DNA from 3 places in the Kitasatospora arboriphila genome. Region 1 is predicted to be linked to each of the others. Evidence: riboswitches for the same ligand, from Rfam matches in the RefSeq annotation. Region 1 holds a riboswitch; each other region holds the start of a gene.
What was found. A riboswitch is a leader RNA that binds a small molecule or an ion and turns the genes downstream of it on or off. The one in region 1 is predicted to bind S-adenosylmethionine.
Positions count from the first base shown of each region.

Region 1 (3,250 bases):
AGGAGCCGAAGAGTGATCACCGCGATCGTCCTCATCAAGACCAGCGTCGACCGGATCCCCGAGATCGCCGAGGCGATCGCCGCGATCGAGGGCGTCAGCGAGGTCTACTCGGTGACCGGCAGCTACGACCTGGTGGCGATGGTCCGCGTCCGGCAGCACGAGGACCTCGCCGAGGTGATCCCCGGTCAGGTCAACAAGGTCCCGGGCGTCGAGCACACCGAGACCCAGATCGCCTTCCGCACCTACTCCCAGCACGACCTGGAAGCCGCCTTCGCCCTCGGCCTCGACGAGTAGGTAGGAGGGGCAGCACCCCCAGGGGCGCGTGCGCGGTTCCCCGCGCCCCTGAGTGCGTACCCCGAACGTCTCAGGCGGCCCGGTCGGTGTCCGCGACGCAGCGGCCGCCCTCGTTGCGGTAGGACCAGCGGGCGCCGTCGGTGACCAGCTCGCGGACGGCGGCCAGGAAGCGGTCCACGTGCTCCTCCGGGGTGCCCGCGCCGAAGCTGACCCGGATCGCGTTGAGGCTCCGCTCCCCCGGCAGCGACGGCTCCGGCGCGCCGCACGCGGACGGCGCCGCCTCCTCCCCGCCGAGCAGCGTCCGCACCAGCGGGTGCGCGCAGAACAGGCCGTCGCGGACGCCGATGCCGTACTCGGCGGAGAGCGCCGCCGAGAAGTGCGAACTGTTCCAGCCGCGGACGACGAAGGAGAGCACGCCCACCCGGGCGGACCGCTCGCCGAACAGGTTGAGCACCTTGACCTCGGGGATCCCGGCCAGCCCGGCGGTGAGCCGCTCGACGAGCGCCTGCTCGCGGGCCTCCAGGGCGTCGAACCCGGCCTCGGTGAGCGCCCGGCAGGCGGAGGCGATGGCGTAGGCGCCGATCACGTTGGGCGAGCCGGCCTCGTGGCGGGCCGGGCCGGTGTGCCACTCGACGGCCACCGAGCCGTCGGCCTCCCGGGCGACGGTGCGGCTGGCGCCGCCGCCCGCCAGGTAGGGCTCGGCGGCGTCGAGCCAGTCGCTGCGGCCGGCGAGCACCCCGGCGCCGAACGGCGCGTAGAGCTTGTGGCCGGAGAACGCGACCCAGTCGACGTCGAGTTCACGGACCGACAGGCGGTGGTGCGGGGCGAGCTGGGCGGCGTCCAGCACCACCCGGGCGCCGTGCCGGTGGGCGGTCTCGGTGAGTTCGGCGATCGGCCACAGTTCGCCGGTGACGTTGGAGGCGCCGGTGACGCACAGCAGGCGCGGGCCGTCCGGGGAACCGGCGGCGAGGGCGGCGTCCAGGGCGGCGACGGCCTCGGCGTGCGAGCGCGGGGCGCGCAGGTACTCGACCGTCAGACCGGCATGGCGCCAGGGCAGCAGGGAGGCATGGTGCTCGGTCTCGAAGGCGAACACCCGGGTGCCGGCGGGGAGGGCCCCGGCGAGCAGGTTGAGCGAGTCGGTGGTGGCGCGGGTGAACACCACCTGGTCGCCCTCGCGCAGGTCGAGGAAGTCGGCGACGGTGCGGCGGCTCTGCTCGAACAGGTCGGTGGAGAGCTGCGAGAGGTAGCCGGCGCCGCGGTGGACGCTGCCGTAGTAGGGGGCGTAGGCGGCGACGTCGTCCCAGACCCGCTGCAGGGCGGGGGCGCTGGCGGCGTAGTCGAGTGCGGCGTAGCCGACCTTCTCACCGGTGGCGAGCGGCACCTGGACGTCGTGGCCGAGGACGGCGAGCGGGGCGCAGAGGTCGGTGGAAAGCGACATGAGGATGCACTCCTTCACGGGGTGGGGACCCCGGGGAGCCATCGCCGGAAGTCCGCGCTTGCCACGCGGACGGTTCGCCGCACGGCCCGGTCCTCACCCAGGGCACCCCGCCACGGACGGAGGGTTGCCGGACAGCAAGCTGGGGCTTGACGCTGCCACTCATGACCTGCGCAGGACTCTAGGTGACCGCTGTGCGACGGGTCAAGCACGGCGGGGCGTGCGGGGGACCGGCCTCGGCCGGATGCCCCCGCGCGCCCCGTGCGGCTCGCCGGCGGCTCGCTACTTGTTCGTCGCCTCGGCCCAGCGCTTGAGCGTCGCCTCCGCCGCGCCCGAGTCGATGGCCGCGGCCGCCCGCTCGATCCCGGCGGCGAGCTGCTCGGCGAGCGGCGCGTCGGTGAGGTCGAGCACCGCCAGCGCGGCGGCCGTGTTGAGCAGGACGGCGTCCCGCACCGGGCCGCGCTCACCGGCGAACAGCCGCCGTGCGACGGCCGCGTTGTGCTCGGCGTCGGCCCCGCGGAGGGCTTCGATCCCGGCCAGTTCGATCCCGACGTCCCGCGGGTCGAAGTCCGCCTCGGTGACGGTGCCGTCCTTGACGATCCACACGTGCGAGGTGGTGCAGACGGTCAGTTCGTCCAGGCCGTCGTCGCCGCGGAAGACCAGTGCGGTGGCGCCGCGCCGGGCGAAGACGCCGGCGATCAGTCCGGCGAGCCGGGTGTCGAAGCAGCCGACGGCGTGCGAGGTGACCCGGGCCGGGTTGGTCAGCGGGCCGAGGATGTTGAAGGCGGTGGGCACGCCGAGCCCGGCCCGCGCGGTCGCCGCGTGCCGCATCGCGGGGTGGAACTTCGCCGCGAAGCAGAAGGTCAGGCCGACCTCCTCGGCCACCTCGGCGACCCGCCGGGCGCCGAGGTCGAGGCTGATGCCGAGCTTCTGCAGCACGTCGGAGGAGCCGGACGCGGAGGAGGAGGCCCGGTTGCCGTGCTTGACGACCTTGGCGCCGGCCGCGGCCGCGACGATCGCCGACATGGTGGAGATGTTGACGGTCTTCGCGCGGTCGCCGCCGGTGCCGACGATGTCCACGGCCGGGCCGGGGATGTGCAGCGGCTCGGCGTGCGCGTACATCGCGTCGACCAGGCCGGCGATCTCCTCGACCGTCTCGCCCTTGGCGCGCAGCGCGACCATGAAGCCGGCGACCTGCACGGGCGAGGCCTCGCCGCTCATGATCTGGTCCATCGCCCAGGCGGTGTCCGCCTCCGCGAGGTCCTCGCCGCGCAACAGTGCCGTCAGGACGTCGGGCCAGGTGCGGACCACCTGCACGGGGTCCTTGCCGCCGTTCGCAGGGTTCACGTTCACCATGGCCGACTCCAGCTCTCATCGGTAGTGCGCCGATACAAGGGACGGAGTCAGCCTAGCGAGCGGCGGCGGGCGGCCGTGCCGATCCCGCCGCCCCTTCTCTCCTGATGAGACGGGTGGTGCCGGAGGCCCGGTCAGCGGTGGGCGGGCGTCCGCTTGGCGATCCGG
Region 1 covers NZ_BAAALD010000075.1:25,796-29,045, reverse strand. Annotated here, with positions in the region: gene ABD353_RS29350 (rhomboid family intramembrane serine protease) at 1-16, shown strand, start outside; gene ABD353_RS29345 (Lrp/AsnC ligand binding domain-containing protein) at 13-294, shown strand; gene ABD353_RS29340 (aminotransferase class V-fold PLP-dependent enzyme) at 365-1,732, opposite strand; SAM riboswitch class IV at 1,782-1,899, opposite strand; gene trpD (anthranilate phosphoribosyltransferase) at 2,012-3,085, opposite strand; gene ABD353_RS29330 (response regulator) at 3,217-3,250, opposite strand, start outside.

Region 2 (3,250 bases), on a different contig from region 1:
ACGGCGGTGCCGCGCACGGAGAACTGGTAGGCCTGGTCCTTGAGGTCGCCGCCGACCACGGCCTGGTAGACGGCGGAGTAGCCGCTCACGGTCACCGGGGTCATCGGGTGGCTGGTGCCGCCGACGCTGACGCTGACGTCGGAACTGTCGGGCGACCAGAGCCGGAAGGTGGTGCCGGTGGGGGAGTAGATCGCGCCGAGCGTGGCGGGGGTGTCGGTGGCCTCGGTGCTCCGCACCGTCGTCAGGTGCGTGGCGGCGGAGTAGGAGAACGTGGTGGCCGCCCCGTCCGCGGGGACGGTGAAGCCGATGTTCGCGCCGCCCGCCGCCCCGCCGGCACCGTAGTTCTCCGTCCAGGACTGTCCGACGGTGACCTTGGTGTTCCACGCCCCGGCGGGGATCGCGGTCGTGGTGTAACTGTAGACGCCGTCGCCGTCCGGGTCCTGCAGGGTGGTGGCCGCGCAGGTCGGTGCCCAGTCGGCGCCGCAGCCGAGTTCGGACTGGTAGTCGCCGACGGCGGTGACGACCGGCCGGACGGAGCTGTCGACCAGGTGCGTGGCCGGGTCGTAGACGAACGCGACCGAGGCGCCGCCCGCGGGCACGGTCACGGACAGGTTGGCGCCGCCCGCCGCGCCGCCCGCGCCGTAGTTCTCCGTCCAGCCGTTGTCGATCGCGACCTTGTACTCGTAGCTGCCGGCGGGCAGGGCGAAGGCGGCCGCCCACCGTCCGTCGGAGCGCTGCGCGAGCTGCGCCCGTGGGCAGTCGGGCTGCCAGTCGCCGGAGCAGCCGATCTCGCTGTCGAAGGTTCCGGGCAGGCTGACGGCGGCCGGCGCGGCGTCGGCCGTGGACGCCGTGAGCGACACGAGGGCGGTGGCGAGCAGGAGGAGCACCGCGAACGACGCCGTCCTGGCCGATCTTGCGCGCGGAAAGGTGTGAGCCATGGGGGACTGCCTCCCGGGCGGCCCGGGACGTCGGCGCGACGGCGTGTGGGGGCACGTCGCGGCCGTCCCGGGTGAAGGGTGGTGGGGGTGCGCGGGGGGTCGCCGACCGGTGGGACGGGCGATCCCGGCCCGCGGGGGCGGTGGGGTGCGTCGCGCGACCGACGATCCCGCCGTCCTGAGGACACGTCAAGTCAGGGCGCACGGGGTTTCTGCAATTTGCAGCAAGGGCATTCGCTCCGTGCCGATGCCGACGGACCTGGGCGCGGACGGGGGAGGTTTGGCGGGCCGCCCGCGGAATCTTGTATGGTTCCTCGCGAATCATCCAGAGGGGTGGAGGGACCGGCCCTACGAAGCCCCGGCAACTCCCCGGTCGAACCGGCGTCCGAAGTACGCGCCGCGCCGCCCGGGATCAGTGCCAACTCCGGCCTGCCGCCACTGTGGCGCGGGAAAGATGAGGAGACACGGTGCTCTCTGTGCTGTCCTTCGCCCGGGCGCTTCCCGCCCCGGTCTCTCCGCGTACCCGTCCCGTGCCCGGCGCAGCCACTCGGCCGACTTCTCCGGCCTGTCCTCGCTGACCACCCCCGCTCCCGCGCGGAGCGTCCGTGGGCGGGGCCCCCGCCGCTCACGGGATCTGAGACGGAGTACCCATCATGGAGAACACCAGCGGCGTCGGCGTGCTCGACAAGGTCACCTCGATCCTCGGCACCCTGGAGGCCGGTCCCACCACCCTGGCCGGACTCGTGGCCGCCACCGGCCTGGCACGGCCCACCGCCCACCGGCTCGCCGTCGCACTGGAACAGCACCGCCTGGTCGCCCGCGACCTGCAAGGGCGGTTCGCCCTCGGCCCCCGGCTCACCGAGCTGTCGGCGGCCGTCGGCGAGGACCGCCTGCTGTCCGCGGCCGGCCCGGTCCTGGCCCACCTGCGCGACCTCACCGGCGAGAGCGCCCAGCTCTACCGCCGGCAGGGCGAGGTCCGGATCTGCGTGGCCGCCGCCGAACGCCTCTCCGGCCTGCGGGACACCGTGCCGGTGGGCATCGCCCTCCCGATGAAGGTCGGCTCCGCGGCGCAGATCCTGCTCGCCTGGGAGGAGCCCGAACGCCTCCACCGCGGCCTGCAGGGCGCCCGCTTCACCGCCACCGCCCTCAGCGGCGTACGGCGCCGCGGCTGGGCCCAGTCCATCGGCGAACGCGAGGCCGGGGTCGCCTCCGTCTCCGCACCCGTGCGCGGTCCGGCCGGCCGGGTCGTCGCCGCCGTCTCCGTCTCCGGGCCGATCGAGCGGCTCACCCGCCACCCCGGCGCCCGGCTCTCCCAGGCCGTCGTCGAGGCCGCCGGCCGGCTCGGCGAAGCCCTGCGCCAGCCCTGACCGGCCCGCCAGCCCGCCAGCCCGCCGGCCCGCCGGGCCGGTCGAACCGGTCGAACCGGCGCAGCAGGCCGCCGAGCCGTGCCCGCGGAACACCCGTGGGCCGGCCGCCGGTTCGGGCATCCGGTTCGGGCATCCGGTTCGCGCACCATCGGGTCGGCTGACCGTCCGTCAGCTAGCGTGGGCGTGTGAATCAGGACGAACGCTCACTCCACGCCTCGTCGTTCGGCGTCGCGGCGACCGCCTACGCCGAACACCGCCCCGACTACGCGCAGGCCGCCGTGCGCTGGGCGCTCGAACCCGCGCCCGGCCCGCGGGTGCTCGACCTCGGCGCCGGCACCGGCAAGCTGACCGCGGGACTGCTCGCGCCGGGCGCGGAGGTCGTCGCGGTCGAGCCCGACCCGGCGATGCTGGCCGAGCTGCGCCGCTCGCTGCCGGACGTCCGCGCCCTGCGGGGCAACGCCGAGGCGATCCCGCTGCCGGACGCCTCCGTCGACGCCGTGCTGGCCGGCAACGCCATGCACTGGTTCGACATGGCCGTCGCGGGCCCCGAGATCGCCAGGGTCCTGGCACCCGACGGCGTGCTGGCCGGCCTGTGGAACCTGCTGGACGACCGGGTCGACTGGGTCGCCGGACTGGCGCGGACCGCCGGGAGCGCGGCCGTCGGCCCCCGTGACACGCCCGCCGCCTGGCGTGCCGAAACGGCCGCCATGCACCTTCCGAAGGCCGGCGGACCCGCCCGGTTCGGGTCGCCCGAGCAGACCGCGTTCCCGCACGGGCAGCGCCGCACGGCCGACACCCTGGTCGCCTCGCTCGCGACCCGCGCGGGGATGCTGGTCATGCCGGAGCGGGAACGGGAGGCCGCGCTGGGCCGGATCCGGGCCTTCCTCGCGGGTGAACCGGAGACCGCCCGCGGTGAGTTCACCCTGCCGATGCTGACCGGGGTGCTGC
Region 2 covers NZ_BAAALD010000018.1:40,321-43,570, reverse strand. Annotated here, with positions in the region: gene ABD353_RS12395 (pullulanase X25 domain-containing protein) at 1-938, opposite strand, end outside; SAM riboswitch class I at 1,254-1,396, shown strand; gene ABD353_RS12390 (IclR family transcriptional regulator) at 1,589-2,302, shown strand; gene ABD353_RS12385 (class I SAM-dependent methyltransferase) at 2,488-3,250, shown strand, end outside.
Region 2: linked by a shared signal. The riboswitch ahead of ABD353_RS12390 (IclR family transcriptional regulator) and the one ahead of ABD353_RS29340 (aminotransferase class V-fold PLP-dependent enzyme) in region 1 are both predicted to bind S-adenosylmethionine.

Region 3 (3,250 bases), on a different contig from region 1:
GAGCGACAGGTGGTAGTCCTGCACCAGCACGGCGGCGCCCGGTGCGGCCTCGGCGGCGAGCGCCTCGGCGAAGGCGGTGTTGTACGCGGTGTAGGACTCCCACTCGCGGCGGAACCGGTCGTCGAAGACCGGCGAGACCGGGGTGTCGTACAGCAGGTGGTGGACGAACCACAGGGTGGAGTTGGCGATGCCGTTGTAGGCGCGGGCGAAGGTGCCGGGCTCGATGTCCAGCATCCGGACGGCCTGTCCGCCGACGTCGTGGCCGGCGAGGTCGAGCCGGCCGTCCGGCGCCTGCCGGGCGGCCGTCCGGTCGGCGTCGCCGAGGGCGGCGCAGACCCAGACCGCCGAGGGGTCGTCGATCGCGGAGAGCCCGGACACCAGGCCGCCGCCGCCTCTCTTCAGGGTGAGCGCACCGTCGTCCCCGCTGCTGAAGGACACCGGGCCGCGGTTCGAGGCCACCAGGACGGGGGCGGCGCCGGACTGCTGCGTACGTTCGAACGCGAGATCGGCCATATCCCCTAGCTTGCCGCGCGACCGGTCCGGCAAACCATCCGGCGGCCCCGCGGGCCCCGCTCAGCGCGCGGTGTACTCCGGCACCGTGCGCATCGGCGGGCGCTCCAGCGCGGTCACCTCGTGGGTGTGGGCGGTGAAGCCCCGGGTGCCCGGGTCGCGGCTGAACTGGGTGATCAGCGGGTGCACGAGGTCCTCGCCAGCCTTCAGCCGGTGGGTGCGGTCGAGCCGTTCCAGGGCCGTCCGGTAGATCGTGGCGGCCATCCGACCGAGCGCCTGGCCGTCCTGGTGGCGGTGGTGCCGGACACCCACGTCGACCTGGGCCAGCGCGTCCAGCCCGACCTCCTCCAGGGCGTCCACCAGCAGGCCGAGCTCCACCCCGTACCCGGTCGGGAAGGGCAGTCGTTCCAGCAGGGTGCGGCGGGCCGCGTACTCGCCGCCGAGCGGCTGGACGAAGCCGGACAGCTGTGGCCAGTGCAGGTTGATCAGCGGCCGGGCGACGAGCTCGGTGACCCGTCCGCCGCCGGCCGGCACCACCGCGCCCTCGGTCTCCAGCGGCCGGTCGTACATCGCCTTGACCAGCTGCAGCGAGGGGTCGGTGAGCAGCGGGCCGACGATCCCGGTGACGAAGGCCGGGTCGAACTCGCGCAGGTCGGCGTCGACGAAGCAGACGATCGCGCCGGACGTCGCCAGCAGCGACCGCCAGAGCACCTCGCCCTTGCCGGGGGCAGCCGGCAGCCGGGGCAGGATGTCGTCGCGGTGGACCACCCGGGCGCCCGCCGTCCGGGCGGTCTCCGCCGTCCGGTCGACCGAGCCGGAGTCGACCACCACCAGCTCGTCGACCAGCGGGTGACGTTCCATCAACTCGCGGCGGACGGTGGCGACGATCTCCCCGACGGTGGGTTCCTCGTCGAGGGCGGGCAGCACCACGCTGACCGTTCCGGCGCTCCCCGCCGCCCGCTTGGCGGCGAGCAGCCGCTCCACCGGGTAGTCCGCCGCCGCCCAGGAGCGGCGACGCAGCCAGGACGCGACCTCGGGGAGGACGTCGGGACGGGGCTGCTCGGTCACGGTCTCGCTCCTCGTAACTTCCATCTCGCGGATCGGACGCCGCCTTTCGGCGCCGGGGCCTTCGGATACAGTCTTCGTACTGCGGTCGAGCCTTCGCACGCCGGGGTCACCGCAGCGAACAACACACAACTTCACAGAGCTCATCCAGAGGGACTGAGGGAACGGCCCGTCGACGTCCCGGCAACCTTCTCGCAGCGGCGGTCGCAGGCCTCCCGCGGGACAGGTGCCAATTCCGGCCTGTGGCGCAACCGCGCCGCGGGGAAGATGAGGAGAGAGGCCTCCGCCACCATGGCTACCGCTACCCCTGCATCCGCTGCCACCGTCGACCTCGGTCCGGCCGCAGCGCTTTCCTGTCGCGAGTGCGGCACCCGCTTCCCGCTCGGCCCGAGCTTCGCGTGCCTGGAGTGCTTCGGCCCGCTGGAGATCGCCTACGACTTCGGCGGCTACGACGCCGCGGAGCTCCGCAAGCGCATCGAGGCCGGCCCGGCCAGCATCTGGCGCTACGCCCCGCTGCTGCCGGTGCCCGCCGACGTGGCCGGCAAGCCCAACCTCAACCCCGGCTGGACCCCGCTGGTCAAGGCGGACAACCTGGGCCGCGAGCTCGGCTTCACCGCCCAGCTGCACGTCAAGGACGACTCCGGCAACCCCACGCACTCCTTCAAGGACCGCGTGGTGGCCTGTGCGATCGAGGCCGCCCGCGCCTTCGACTTCACCACGCTCTCCTGCTCCTCCACCGGCAACCTGGCCGGCGCGGTCGGTGCCGCCGCCGCCCGGGCCGGGTTCAAGTCCTGCGTGTTCATCCCGCACGACCTGGAGCAGGGCAAGATCGTCATGGCCGGTGTGTACGGTGGCGCCCTGGTCGGCATCGACGGCAACTACGACGACGTGAACCGCTTCTGCTCCGAGCTGATCGGCGACCCGGCCGGCGAGGGCTGGGGCTTCGTCAACGTCAACCTCCGCCCGTACTACGGCGAGGGCTCCAAGACGCTGGCCTACGAGATCTGCGAGCAGCTCGGCTGGCGGCTGCCGGAGCAGATCGTGATCCCGATCGCCTCGGGCTCCCAGCTCACCAAGATCGACAAGGGCCTGCAGGAGCTGATCAAGCTCGGCCTGGTCGAGGACCGGCCGTACAAGGTCTTCGGCGCCCAGGCCGAGGGCTGCTCCCCGGTGTCCGCCGCCTTCAAGGCCGGCCACGACGTGATCCGGCCGGTGAAGCCGAACACCATCGCCAAGTCGCTGGCGATCGGCAACCCGGCCGACGGCCCGTACGTGCTCGACATCGCCCGCCGCACCGGCGGCGCGGTCGAGGACGTCACCGACGCCGAGGTGGTGGCCGCCATCAAGCTGCTGGCGCGCACCGAGGGCATCTTCGCGGAGACCGCGGGCGGCGTGACCGTCGGCGTCCTCAAGAAGCTGGTCGAGACCGGGCAGTTGGACCCGTCGAAGGAGACCGTCGCCATCAACACCGGTGACGGCCTGAAGACCCTCGACGCGGTCGCCGACGCCGGACTGACCGCCACCATCCGTCCGACGCTGGAGTCCTTCCGCGCCGCCGGCCTCGCCTGAGCAGCCCACCCCTTCCGCCAAGGAGCACCCATGAGCGCCACCGTCCGCATCCCGACCATCCTGCGCACCTACACCGGCGGTGCGGCCGAGGTCACCGCCGAGGGCG
Region 3 covers NZ_BAAALD010000008.1:84,665-87,914, reverse strand. Annotated here, with positions in the region: gene ABD353_RS06730 (alpha,alpha-trehalose-phosphate synthase (UDP-forming)) at 1-513, opposite strand, end outside; gene ABD353_RS06725 (glucosyl-3-phosphoglycerate synthase) at 574-1,578, opposite strand; SAM riboswitch class I at 1,716-1,849, shown strand; gene thrC (threonine synthase) at 1,867-3,144, shown strand; gene ABD353_RS06715 (MoaD/ThiS family protein) at 3,175-3,250, shown strand, end outside.
Region 3: linked by a shared signal. The riboswitch ahead of thrC (threonine synthase) and the one ahead of ABD353_RS29340 (aminotransferase class V-fold PLP-dependent enzyme) in region 1 are both predicted to bind S-adenosylmethionine.